DNA from 4 places in the Halonatronomonas betaini genome. Region 3 is predicted to be linked to each of the others. Evidence: riboswitches for the same ligand, from Rfam matches in the RefSeq annotation. Region 3 holds a riboswitch; each other region holds the start of a gene.
The links. A riboswitch is a leader RNA that binds a small molecule or an ion and turns the genes downstream of it on or off. The one in region 3 is predicted to bind cobalamin.

Region 1 (3,178 bases), on a different contig from region 3:
GAAAAAAATTTCCAGGGAAAGATAGTTGATTTTTATTTTAAGGAAGAAAAAGAAGACAGCAGTCTTAAAACAGTCGGCTATTATGTTAAACAAAATAGAGGAAAATTACTCAATGAATTGATTAAAAATCAGGTAAAAAGTCTGGATAAAATTAAAGAAATTGATTTGGATGGTTACAGATTTAATGAAGCAGAATCTGATGAAAACAATTTTTATTTTATCAAACCATTTGAAAAATAAAGCTTAAAATTAAATCTTGATCTAATTAGAGCAAAAACTTAATAGTGTAAGACTATTAGCCTACCAGTTAATTTATGGTGGGCTTATTATTAATTTTTATAAACTTTGTGAAATTTGTTAAGAGATACTACTTGGTAACCGTCAGGTCCATTAAATTCTGGCCTGTATTATCTTGAATATTTGATTGAACATTTTTAGTCTTTTAAGATTAGATATCCCCTCTCACACACTTTTTTAAGATGCGTGAAAGTGGTTTAAATAATAAGAGAATAATTATAAAATTAGAGACCCCATGGAGTATATCCATCGGAATTCCTCTAACCCAGTAAGCAAAACCATAGGCCCAACCATAAAAGATAGATTCAAAAACTGCAAAGAACATACCAAAGAATAAACCAAACAGACCACCAACGATAGCATATCCGTACTCTGAATTTACTGTTTTTCTTAAACCCCAGGTTATTAAAATTAATGTTGGCCAGATAAAGTAATAACCTAATATCCAGGTATTAAATCCATAAATAAATATTTCAATTGTCGAAAATATTATAGCAGTCAAAAGAGCCTTTTTAAGACCAACAGACACAGTATAAAGAATAAATAACAGGGTTATTATTTCAACATTAGGAACAAAAGCCAGAGCCATTTTACCGGCAGTTAGAGTCGCACTGAGAATCCCAACCAGGACAATATCATAAACATCTAAACTTCTAGTATCCTCTGAGCTCGAACCTGTAATTGCTTTCATCTTCTAATGGTACCTCCCCAGGACCTCTTTCTGCATCTTCGCCATTGACCATGAGATGAAAATATTCCTGATTGCCATCTGCTTCGTAATCCATTAATTCAACAACCATTGTGCCAAAGTCAAAGCTTTCAAATCCAGCGCCTAAAGTTTCTGCCTCTTCTTCTAACAGTCCTAATAAGAATTCAGCATCAGTATTAAACTCAAAGTCTTCATCGATTCCTTCATCCTCTATCACAATTTCAAGACTTACTATTTTAGCACCCTCAACACCTTCTGGTGCAAGATAATAATTATAGATTCCAAGTCCGGCTGCGGCTAGAAGAACAACTAAAATTATTAAACCAATTTTCTTATTCATTTTTATCCACCCCTCTAATAACTTTTTGAATGATTTTAAAATAAAAAGCTCCCAATACCAGCAGGTATAGGGAGTTAAAATAAAAGACCCACCATACCAGCGAGGCATAGTGGGTAAAATACATTTATAGAATAATCTCATTGAGATATATCCCATACACCGTGGGTATCTTTGAATTGTTTAAGCAAGTATCCTGACTCAGGTTCAACGTTTTTCCTTGCCTTCCCGGAATAGATTCCAGTGGCCTTAATGGAAAAACTCACCTTTACAGTGGCGGGACCGTGCCAGACTTTCACTGGCTTCCTTTTTAATTCTTTGCAGAAACTTAAACTATCTATATTTAATTTTTGCTTTCTCTAATATCTATTTCGATGTAAACTCTAAAACTCCTTTTTTTAATAAAAATTTTAGCAAATTTTATTTTTATATCTCACTTCTAGTTTTTAATGATAACATATGCCCATCTTCAAGTACAAAGTTAGGATGCTCTTCAAAGAATTCAATAAACATTTCTGGTTAGGTGATATTGAAAATTTCTAGAAACTCATTGAAGAAACTCTTGAATATTGTAAAGAACTCAAATTGATTACTAAAAACCAAAAGCCATCTGCTGAAGTATTATTAACATATCTTCAGTTGCATTTGTAGCATTATGAAATGTCGTAAGGATTACATAACCATCACCATAAGTGAGATGAACTAGAAGCGGGCTATCTTCAACGATTTCGCCACTAACATAAATATCTCCAGTGACATCTATACTTACATCCTCTGCTACCGAGTTTATTACATTCCATCCTGGTGAATCATAATAGTTTAAATTAATAGTATCCTTTCCCAAAATAAATTTAATATCTTCATTATGGATATTTGCCAATACATCTTCATCTCTTCCTTCTCCTACTCTGCCCAAAAGATCTATTTTATCGGAAAATAACCTGGCAGGTATATCCAATGCATAGTCCGATGCATAAATATAGCCACCATTTTCTATAAAATTCAAAAGATTATTAGCTTCTGTAGAGTTTTCTGTAATGCTTAATCCCCCACATTCAAAAAACAATACTACAAACTCTTCTAATTTGCTTGAATCTGCAAGGGTAGCTAAGTTTATATTTTCATATTCAAAACCTAATTTTTCAAGAATCCCAGCAATATCATCATAACTACCATTATTTACCCCGATCTTTCCTGTAGGCTGTAAAACTACATTATCTACCTGAATATTTTCTCCAGCAGCAATATTAACCATGATTTCAGCCTTAAAATTACCTTTGAATGCAATAATATTTTGTTGACCTACACTTATATCGCTAAGTGTATAAAACCCTTCTTCATCCGTGCTTGTTTGTATTGCCAATTTGTCTACCACTACAGTAGCTCCTATAATTGGTGTTACTTCATCTGGAGCTGTTACATATCCTGAAACCGAACCCACACCTGTTCTAACATCTTCAATTGTTTCTCTACTGGAGCTGCTAAGATCACAGGAGGTTAATATAAATACCATCGAAAATACTAATACCATAACCATCATTTTTCTTAAAACATCTCTCTCTTTCATATCTCTCCCCCCTAAATGAATTCCACTTCTCCATAACATTTTTAATTAATTATTGTTTCATTAATCTAATTATACCCTATTATTATTGTCTGTCAGTCACATTCTACTTAGATTCTACTCATAAACTGGTCACATCTTTATAAATATTTTACTTAATATCTAACCAGGCTGCTACTAAAACAAAATTTTTTGAAAGAGAGTAGGACCAGCCTTTTACAGCTGGGACCCCTCGTCAAACTGCACGTACGGTTCTCCCGTAAACAGCTTA
Region 2 (3,178 bases), on a different contig from region 3:
ATTTTCTATTTGATCTCTAATATTGTTTTCTAAATGATTAATAAATCCAGACATATTATTCTTAGCATTTCTAACTGAAGAAAGGTTTAAAGAACCATCTGCAGTAAATGATTTAGCAGTTAGTTTAAAGCCCTTATCAGTCTTTACCAATAAGTTACCTGCTACCATTTTATCAACATATTCTGAGATTAAACTGAGACTTTCATTTAAATTTTCTGCAATCTCTTCTTTTTTTAGTGGGTTGAGTTCTAAAGTATTAAGAATATCGATAGTAAAGGGGTCACATAAGAGCTCAATAGTTTTACTATCTTTGATTTCCAAGTTTTCTTTCATATGAGGCCACCTCCTATTTAGAAAATATCAACGACTTATTATATATTATAAACTAATTATTGATTAAAATCAAAATTTATAAAATAAAAGTTAAATTATTTAATTATGAATCTGGCTTTTCAGATAAAGATTTCATCATTATCTGAGCAGTTTCGCCAGCAGCATTTTGATTTTGCCCGGTAATTATATTTTCATCAACTTCGATATTGTTGGCCAAGGTATCAAATAATCTATTATTACTCTTAAAGTTAGCACCAGCCTTTTTTAATTCTGTTTCAGGATGATATGGAGTCTCAGTAATCCTAAGCTCTTTAATCTGTTTATCTGTTACTGCTGTTATTTTTTTATCCTTCACTAGAGCATTTCCATTTTCATCAACAGCTTTTAATAATCCCAGGGGTCCGTGGCATACTGCTCCAATAATCTTATTCTGGCTGTAGGCTTCTGTGATTTTTTGGCCTAATTCCTCTGATTGGCCAAGATCATAGGCTGCTCCCCAGCCCCCGGCAAGAAAAATTAAATCGTAATCATCGATATTAATCTCATGGATGGGGATAGAATTTTCCGCTTTATTTAAAAAATCCTGATCGTTTAAAAATTTCTGATCAGCCTCAGTTTTTAAGGGCCATTTTAAAGAAAAGGGTTCTATAGGAATCTTTCCTCCATTTATACTTGCTAGTTCGACTTCCAGGCCATTTTTTTTGAATTCATAATAGGGTACAGTCATTTCTGAAGCATAAACTCCAGTTGGTTTGCCACTTTTAGTTAAAGTATCATGACTGGTTGTAATAATTAAAGCTTTTCTATCTTCAAAATTATAATCTTTCCTTTTATAATCTGGATGAAAACCTAATAGCCTTAAAATTTTAGGTAAAGATATTAAGAATAATGCAATTGCTAAAACTATAATTAGGATTCTATCTGCCATCTTTATCACCTCTTAACTAATATTATATCACAAATATAATTTGACTTTTTCAATATAAATGTTATAGTAGAGTCGTAATAAAAATTTAATATGATTAAGTTCTAATAATGGTTTTAATAGGGAAAACGGTGAGAAACCGTTGCTGTAGCCGCAGCTGTAACAGCCTTTTTTATATTCCACTGTTTAATACGGGAAGGGATATAAACTTATTCAGGCTGAAGCCAGAAGACCTGCCATTATTAAGTACTTCGAACGACTTCCGGCGAAAGAAGTGGCGAAGGATAACTTGTTTTATAGGGGTTAGAATGTCTTTAATTCCTTCTTAAACAGACTATTCTTAGCAGCTGCTTCTTAACTGGAGCAGTATTTTTATTTTTAAATAATTTTCGAAAGGGGCAGTTAAAATGAAGGGACAGGTACATTTATATACTGGAAATGGTAAAGGCAAGACGACTGCAGCAATTGGCCTTGCCATCAGAGCAATTGGGGCAGATTTGAAGGTATTTTTTAGTCAATTTATTAAAAATGGTGAATATAGTGAAATAAAAGCTTTGAAAAACATTGAGAATATTGATATTCGCCAGTATGGTGAAGAGGCTTTCATCAATGGTCAACCTGATGAGAAAGATAAAGCTTCTGCCAGAAAAGGTTTAAAAGAGATTAAAGAAGCTATCAATTCTGGCGATTATCAGGTTGTGATAATTGATGAAATAGCTATTGCTTTATTTTTTGATCTCATTGATGAAGATGATCTGTTTGAAATAATAAATAATCGACCTGATAATGTAGAAGTGATTTTAACAGGCCGAATGGCTAAGGAATCTCTAATTGACAGGGCAGATTTAGTTACTGAAATGAAAGAGGTTAAGCATTATTATCAGCAGGGGATTATGGCCAGGACTGGAATAGAAAAGTAATTATGACCTAGAAATTATATTAGTTTCTGGAGTTTCCTAATAGTATTTGGACTGGTTCCACAGCAACCGCCAATTATCAGGGTTTCAGGCTTATTTAGTTTAAGTATACTTTTTATCTCCTGAAAATAATTATCTTTAGATTTGTAAACTGTCTGACCGGTTTTCATATTTAACTCTGGTTTACCTGCATTGAAATATATACTTAAAGGTATCTCTGTTTTATCAATAAAACTTCTGATTGTCTCCTGGTAGCCAGGTTCAGGTGTGATACAATTAAATCCAGCTGCCAGGATTTTATTCTTCGCTGAATTATTAATCAGGTTAGCGAAATCATCAATATCTGTTCCATAATTAGTGTTGGTATAATTATCAAATGACATATTAACTATAGCTGGCAGGTCATATTCTTCTAAAGCTTCCAGCCCTGCCTTTAATTCAAGGTGATATGAGAAAGTTTCAAATAAAATAAGGTCGACCCCTCCACTAATGAGGGCCTTGATCTGGTTATCAAAGGTTTCCACTAATTTTTCTTGATTACTGTTTTTATCTGGAAAGATGGCTTCTTCAGAACCAGTTGGGCCAATGCTACCTGCAATTAAAGCTGGATATTGATCTGGATTTTCTTCTATAAAATTATCTCTGGTGTTAACTGCAATTTTTGCCCCGGATTTATTGATTTTTATTACCTCATTTTTTAATTCACTGGTTGAAAGATTGGAATAATTTTTATCTTTTTTTAAATATAATTGGTTTGCTGAAAAGGTATTGGTTGTTATGATCTTAGAGCCAGCTTTAAGATAATCAAGATGTATATTTGCAACTAGCTCAGGCTTATTTAGATTATAGGTAAAAGGAGCCTGTTTATTATTTAAATCTTTTTTAATAAATTCTGTGCCAAGACCACCATCTCCAATTATTACTGTTTGATTTTTATTTTTCGAGCTGTTCTTATGTTTGATTAAATTATTAAAAGTATTGACTGCTTTCATTATGATTTCTC
Region 3 (3,178 bases):
GGATCAAGAATTAGGGCAAAACATTCTATCCATTAAGGGTTATGATGAGCTTTATGAAGAACAAATTTTTTCAATAACCCATACCTTTGAACAGGGTATAGGCTATCCAAAGTTAGCCTCTATCGATAATGAAGTCTTCTTAGCCTGGCAGGAAATTAATCCAGAGAAAATGTTCATTTCCAGTGATGATGATAGATTTAACCGCTATCTACTTAATCTCAGTCAGTTAGATACTGAAACTGGAGAATTTGAGGCAACAGAAGAACTTGGTCAATCCTATGGAAATAATGCCAACATAAAAATTGGAGAATACAATAATGAGCTATGGTTATCCTGGGTTCAACTTGATAGTGACATTGATAATAATATAATCATAACTGGACATTTAAATAATGAACTGGATTTTCAAGAGTTCTCCCGCAATCCTGGTATAAATCCATCATTTTTTGTTGATGGTGACGAAAAAGTAATTATCAATTCCCGTAATCTTGAAATAAGAGGACAGGCAGCCCTCTTTAAAAATCGCTTTTCTGAAGGCGATAATGGCCTACAAAACAAACGAATATTTCCGGCTTATAATTTCAGCAGTAATTCAAATGTAATAGAACATGAAGATAAACATCATTTATTCTGGACAGAAGCAGCCTCTCCTGGAAGAGATATATATTATTCAAATACAATAGAACCAGAAGAGATTGGAGTTATGGAGTTGATGGGATTCAACACTATCGAAACGCCACTTGAATTATTGTCTATTTTAGGAATCCATCTTTTTTATCCTATAGTTGGATTCAATTACGGCCTGGTAAATATCCTGGTTCCAGTATTACTGGTATTTATAATTATATATTTATTGAGTAAAAAATCCATAAAATTCAGTAACCTGACAAATGATACACCTCTGGTTGCTTTTATAGGCATAGTTTTTAGCATAATTGTCTTTAATATATTTATTCATGGTAGTTTACAGTATCTATTCTTTATATATCAGCCTCCAGCAGGCCATATTCCTCTTATATTTGGAATTGTAACATTAGTCAGCCTTGGATTTATTTATTTCCTTAAATATGACAGGGACCATTCATTATATATAGGCATAGGTTCTGCAATACTGTGGTTTTACTGGCTTAATCAGGCAATATTTGTTTATGAGCTCCATTCGTTTTTGATTTAAGATAATGAAGCATTGTTCAATAATTCAGAAGAAATTATTCATACCCTATTGGATTTTGGTGCAGATCCAACCATGCAGGATAGAGATGGTATGATGGCCTTAGACTATGCAGAGAAAAACCCAGAATTAACTGAAACTGAATCCTATGAAAGATTATCTGAAAAAACTGAAGCAGCTATATTCAATATCTATGCCACCTTTATAATTAAAAACATTGAGGAAATTTTCTTTTAGCAAAAATTTCTTGCTAAGCCTTTAATAAAAAAGATTTAAGAAATAAAAAAGGAATTTTAATTTTTATCTTGAATAATTAAATTAGAAAACAAAATATTATATTATCAGGTGCCTCTGGTTACGGCCAGAGGAGAATAGGGAATCAGGTGTAAAACCTGAACGGGCCCGCCACTGTAATCAGGAGATTATTTCATAATGACCACTTGCTTATTATAGCAGGGAAGGTTGGAATAATCATTAATCCTGTAAGTCAGGAGACCTGCCTGGTAGTATTTATCTACAGAGACCTCGAAAGCAGGTAGAGTAGATAAATAGCCAGCTTTATAGCACTCTTTTTGCATTATTATAGGCAAATCAGGTCTTTTTATAGGCTGAACTATATCTAAATGTGGCTATTTACTCTTTATACTCAACCTTCGGGTTGGGTATTTTTTATTATAATAAAATTTATTTCTTATATAAATGAATTTAAAGAGGTGGTAAGTATGCAGGATAATAACCCAGAAAAAATTGAATCAAAGAGTATGAAAATAATAGAAAAAGAACTAAATCAGCTAAAAGGGTCCGAAAGAGAAAAACAGGTCATCAAAAGAGTTATTCATGCAACAGCAGATCTTAACCTGGTAGATAAAGTAAAGCTCTCACCAGATGGCATTAACCAGCTAAGATCATTAATTGAATCAGGTGCCGATATTATTACTGATGTAAATATGCTTAAAGCTGGCATTAATACTAACAAATTAAAAGAATATGGTGGTCAGTTAAAATGCTATATTGCAGATCAACAAATTCGAGAAGAGGCTAAAAAGACAGGTCTTACCAGGTCAATAATGTCAATGAGAAAGGCAGTTAAAGAACCAGGTAAAAAAGTCTTTGCAATCGGTAATGCTCCAACTGCTCTTTTTGAATTAATCAGATTAAACCAGGAAGAAAATATACAGATTGATTTTATCGTCGGAACACCAGTCGGCTTTGTTGGGGCTGCAGAATCAAAGGACAAATTAATTGCGTCAGATATTCCTCATATTTCATTGCAGGGAAGAAAGGGAGGGAGTGCTGTAGCAGCATCAATAATCAACTCGATCCTTTACATGTAGGTGATAAATATGGCTTTTAACAAATATATAAAAAAAGCTGGCAAAGAATATAGACTGGGCTATACTACTGGGACTGCAGCAGCAGGAGCAGCAAAAGCAGCAGCTAAATTACTCTTTAAAAATGAGAAAGACAGGACTATTATCATCCCAACTCCAGCAGGTATAGATGTAGAATTAGACATTTTGAATTATATCCTTAATGATAAATCTGCATTAGCTTCTGTTAAAAAAGATGGAGGTGATGATAAAGATATAACTGATGGGCTTGAGATTATTGCTAAAATAAAAGAGATTGAGCAGAATGAAATTATTATTAAAGGTGGAAAAGGAGTAGGAACGGTCACTAAACCTGGCCTGGCAGTAGATGTTGGCCAGCCAGCAATAAACCCGGTTCCCAGGAAGATGATAAAAAAGGCAATTAAAGATTATTTGAAACCTGGCAGTGGCCTGGAAGTAGAGATTATAGTTCCAGAAGGAGAGAAGGCAGCTGCAAAAACATTCAATCCAGATCTTGGTATTGAAGGTGGCATCTCTATAATCGGAACTACTGGTATCGTTGAACCGATGTCAGAATCGGCTTATAAAGAATCTTTAGCCCTAAAACTTAAGCAGGCAGCTGAGTCTGGCAGAGAAAAGTTAGTATTTGTCTTTGGCAATCATGGCAAAAATAAAG
Region 4 (3,178 bases), on a different contig from region 3:
TGCTCCCGATAGTATCAACTTCCATGGCTTCTTCTGGATAATCACAGTAAGTAGTTATGCCAACGACTCTATCACCAAGGCCAACAGCAAATAGCATCTCAGTTATATTTGGGGCGAGAGAGATAATTCTTTCAGGGGCTTCATCTAGCTCAACTTCATTGCCTAAATCATCTGTTATACCAACTGTTGCAGATTGAACAGCAGGGGGTATAAGTAAGGCAATTAATAATAAAATAGAACTTATTTTCATAATTCTACTAAATATTTTCATAATAAATACCTCCAATTATTAAATCAACTTTCCTAATTGAGTTATAGGAATTTTTAGCTCATTTTGATAATAATCAATTTCTCTATTTGAAACTAATAAAATCGCCGTTGCAGGTCCAGCTGACTTATTCTCAAGTTGGTTATTAAAAGATTTATATTCCAGCCCAGTTTTGTCCATTATAGCTTTAATTCTCATTAAAGCTCCTCCTGAGCCAATAGGCATTAAATTTTTAGTCGATTCATCTTCGACTAAGTTTTGAAATACCTCAGGGTTGATGATTTTATCTGAATTCCTTAAAACTTCTGCACCAACAACTGGTTTTCCAACAATAAATAAGTTATCTCCTTTATTTACCTGAAGCCAGTTAAGCCTATCCTCCGTTGATAAGCCAGTGGCCATAATAGAAACTGATGTCTGCTTTGATTTGAAATTATCCTCAGTGCTCCCGGTAATTTGATTTTTTATTTCTATTGACCATTCATCTAAAGCTTTTAAAATACCAGTTTTAACATCTTCATAATAACTATTTGATAGGGAGGTTGAAAAGGCAATTAATACAGGTCTACCACCAGTTACTAATATATCCAGCAGAGCAACTCTGGTTGTAAAATAAGCAATAGTTTCAACTTCGACGAAAAATTCATCTTCTTTGAGTATACCAATCCCTGAAGCAATATCAATACTGGTCAAAATATAGATATCATCAGGCTGGCCAGATACTTCTTTTTTATATAAACTTATATCAACTGGTAAAATGCCTCTATAATTCTCTGACATTTTCAAATCTCCTCTCTAATAAATTAACCATTAAAGTTGCCACTGATATGTTAAAGGCAGCTCCTATTGTTAAGACTGGTATCATGGCTAAAAAGAATTGTATACCTAATAGAGGAATTAAAAAGGCATTAATCACAAATCCATTTAAAATTATCCCGACTAAACCGGCAATCCAGTGATTATATTTCTGCCAGAAATAAGAATAAAATGGAGCTATTCCAGCCATCAATACTGCTATTATTAGATGGATAGGACCAAGAGGAAGACCTGATCTAACTGCTGTTAGAATATGACCCAGGCCTAAAACTAATGCCCCTGAACCTCCTCCTAATAAAATTGAAGCAATAAAACCTGGAGCTGAATCTAAAGCAACAGATCCTATAGGACCTGGCAGCATAATATAAGAGCCGATAGCTGAAAGGGCCACAAATAATGCAATTAATGTTAGCTTATTTAAAGGCAAATCCCTGTTCAAAACTACACCCCCTTCTGCCAGTGAATTTTCAACCTGCAGTCAGGGCTTCAAATAAAAAAACCTGACTATCTACATCTCCAGTAGTAGTCAGGGTATTATCAGCATAAATTTCTAGCTATCTTATACCATGACCTACAATCCTTGTTCCCGAAGTATGCAGGTTTTATCGATATCAGGCAGGTCTCCTGGCTCCTATCAGAAATGATAGTTACAGTGGCGGGCCCGCTCAGGTCTTTCACCTGATTCCCTATTCTCCTCTGAAAATAATCAAAGGCACCTAAATATCGCTTAATTATCTAATTATCTGGCTTAATATCAATATTCTCTGTTTATTCTTAATCTCCTGCAAATATAAATATTTTATTTTAATGAAGAATACCGCCAGGAGATTTTATCACTCTGTTTCATATTAAATCCAATTTCTAGTTTCTTAAAAGTCTTACCTAATTCATAATTTTTTAAGATTATAAATGGAATCAAACCAGAGGCCATTAAAAGAAGAGCTATAATAAATATATTATTAAATGAAAGGTGATTTATTAATAAGCCACCTATAATTGGACCTATTAAGCCTCTTAAACCCAGGCCTGTTAAATAGATACCACTATAGACTGCAGATTTTCCTTTTCCTAATTTAATAATCTGGTTTAACCAGCCAACCTCCAGTGCTGAACCAGCAGCACCTGCTGTCATTGAAGCTATAGGTAAAATATAAAAGATTGGATCCATAAAGTATATAACTGGTGATATTAAAAATAATATAATTGCAGACTTAATAACGATAAGTGGGTTCTTTCTATCATTTAAACTTCCCCAGAAAGGGGCAGATATAAACCAGCCAATCATCCAGAATACTGATAGTTGTCCAATCTGGAAGTTATTCAAACCCATTTTATTTACCTGATATAATGGATAAATAGGCACAAGCAGCATATTTCCAAGATCGAAAATAAAAAATCCTAGCATAGTCAGCCTGAATAATTTATCTGTTTTTAATATATTAGCTGTTTCTTTTATAGAAAACTTTCTTTTTTTCAGTGCCTTATCAGTAATTTCAACAGGATCTTTAACTTTTCTAATAATATATGAAGCTACCATGCCTGATATGCCGGCAATAATAAATAAGCGTCCATGGCCATAATGATCAATCATTAAACCGGCACCATAAGTCACTGCAACTCTGCAAATACCAATAATAAATTGTATCAGCCCCATTAAGCGGCCTCTTTCTCTAGCAGGATAAATATTTTGCATTAATGCAGTAAATGCCGGCCAGCCTGCTGCTGTAATTGCAAAATGCAAGATAAGCATAATAGCAAAGACTGTTGAATTTGTAACTAATCCTAGGGCTATTAGTAACATTCTAGAAATAAATCCACTATAGAAAACAAATTTTCTTTTAGATTTATTTTCACTACTATGACCCCAGTATACTGCAAATATATGCCCCATAAAAGGAGAGGCTGTTAAAAGAGCCAATAGAAGGCCATCTATTCCTAACCGTACTGCTGTAGCAGGAAAAAATGGATACAATACCCCTGCATAGAGTGCAAAAAATACAGATGCTGTAGCATCAATCTTAAAATTATATTGTGTTGTTTTGTCCAGATTATTTAATAACTTCATTTTAGGTACTACCAAGTTCATTCTCATCA

Region 1: linked by a shared signal. The riboswitch ahead of I0Q91_RS09490 (hypothetical protein) and the one ahead of I0Q91_RS03780 (precorrin-8X methylmutase) in region 3 are both predicted to bind cobalamin.
Region 2: linked by a shared signal. The riboswitch ahead of I0Q91_RS00910 (cob(I)yrinic acid a,c-diamide adenosyltransferase) and the one ahead of I0Q91_RS03780 (precorrin-8X methylmutase) in region 3 are both predicted to bind cobalamin.
Region 4: linked by a shared signal. The riboswitch ahead of I0Q91_RS10340 (ECF transporter S component) and the one ahead of I0Q91_RS03780 (precorrin-8X methylmutase) in region 3 are both predicted to bind cobalamin.

The regions. Positions count from the first base shown of each region.
Region 1 covers NZ_JADPIE010000005.1:38,007-41,184, forward strand. Annotated here, with positions in the region: gene I0Q91_RS09480 (YaaA family protein) at 1-240, shown strand, start outside; gene I0Q91_RS09485 (hypothetical protein) at 449-988, opposite strand; gene I0Q91_RS09490 (hypothetical protein) at 951-1,346, opposite strand; cobalamin riboswitch at 1,513-1,690, opposite strand; gene I0Q91_RS09495 (carboxypeptidase-like regulatory domain-containing protein) at 1,936-2,910, opposite strand.
Region 2 covers NZ_JADPIE010000001.1:174,711-177,888, forward strand. Annotated here, with positions in the region: gene I0Q91_RS00900 (hypothetical protein) at 1-333, opposite strand, end outside; gene I0Q91_RS00905 (type 1 glutamine amidotransferase domain-containing protein) at 437-1,261, opposite strand; cobalamin riboswitch at 1,353-1,513, shown strand; gene I0Q91_RS00910 (cob(I)yrinic acid a,c-diamide adenosyltransferase) at 1,666-2,178, shown strand; gene I0Q91_RS00915 (homocysteine S-methyltransferase family protein) at 2,193-3,167, opposite strand.
Region 3 covers NZ_JADPIE010000002.1:145,680-148,857, reverse strand. Annotated here, with positions in the region: gene I0Q91_RS03790 (hypothetical protein) at 1-1,174, shown strand, start outside; gene I0Q91_RS03785 (ankyrin repeat domain-containing protein) at 1,187-1,408, shown strand; cobalamin riboswitch at 1,498-1,689, shown strand; gene I0Q91_RS03780 (precorrin-8X methylmutase) at 1,894-2,505, shown strand; gene cbiD (cobalt-precorrin-5B (C(1))-methyltransferase CbiD) at 2,515-3,178, shown strand, end outside.
Region 4 covers NZ_JADPIE010000005.1:211,135-214,312, forward strand. Annotated here, with positions in the region: gene I0Q91_RS10330 (ABC transporter substrate-binding protein) at 1-271, opposite strand, end outside; gene I0Q91_RS10335 (hypothetical protein) at 290-1,048, opposite strand; gene I0Q91_RS10340 (ECF transporter S component) at 1,032-1,523, opposite strand; cobalamin riboswitch at 1,682-1,820, opposite strand; gene I0Q91_RS10345 (MFS transporter) at 1,884-3,170, opposite strand.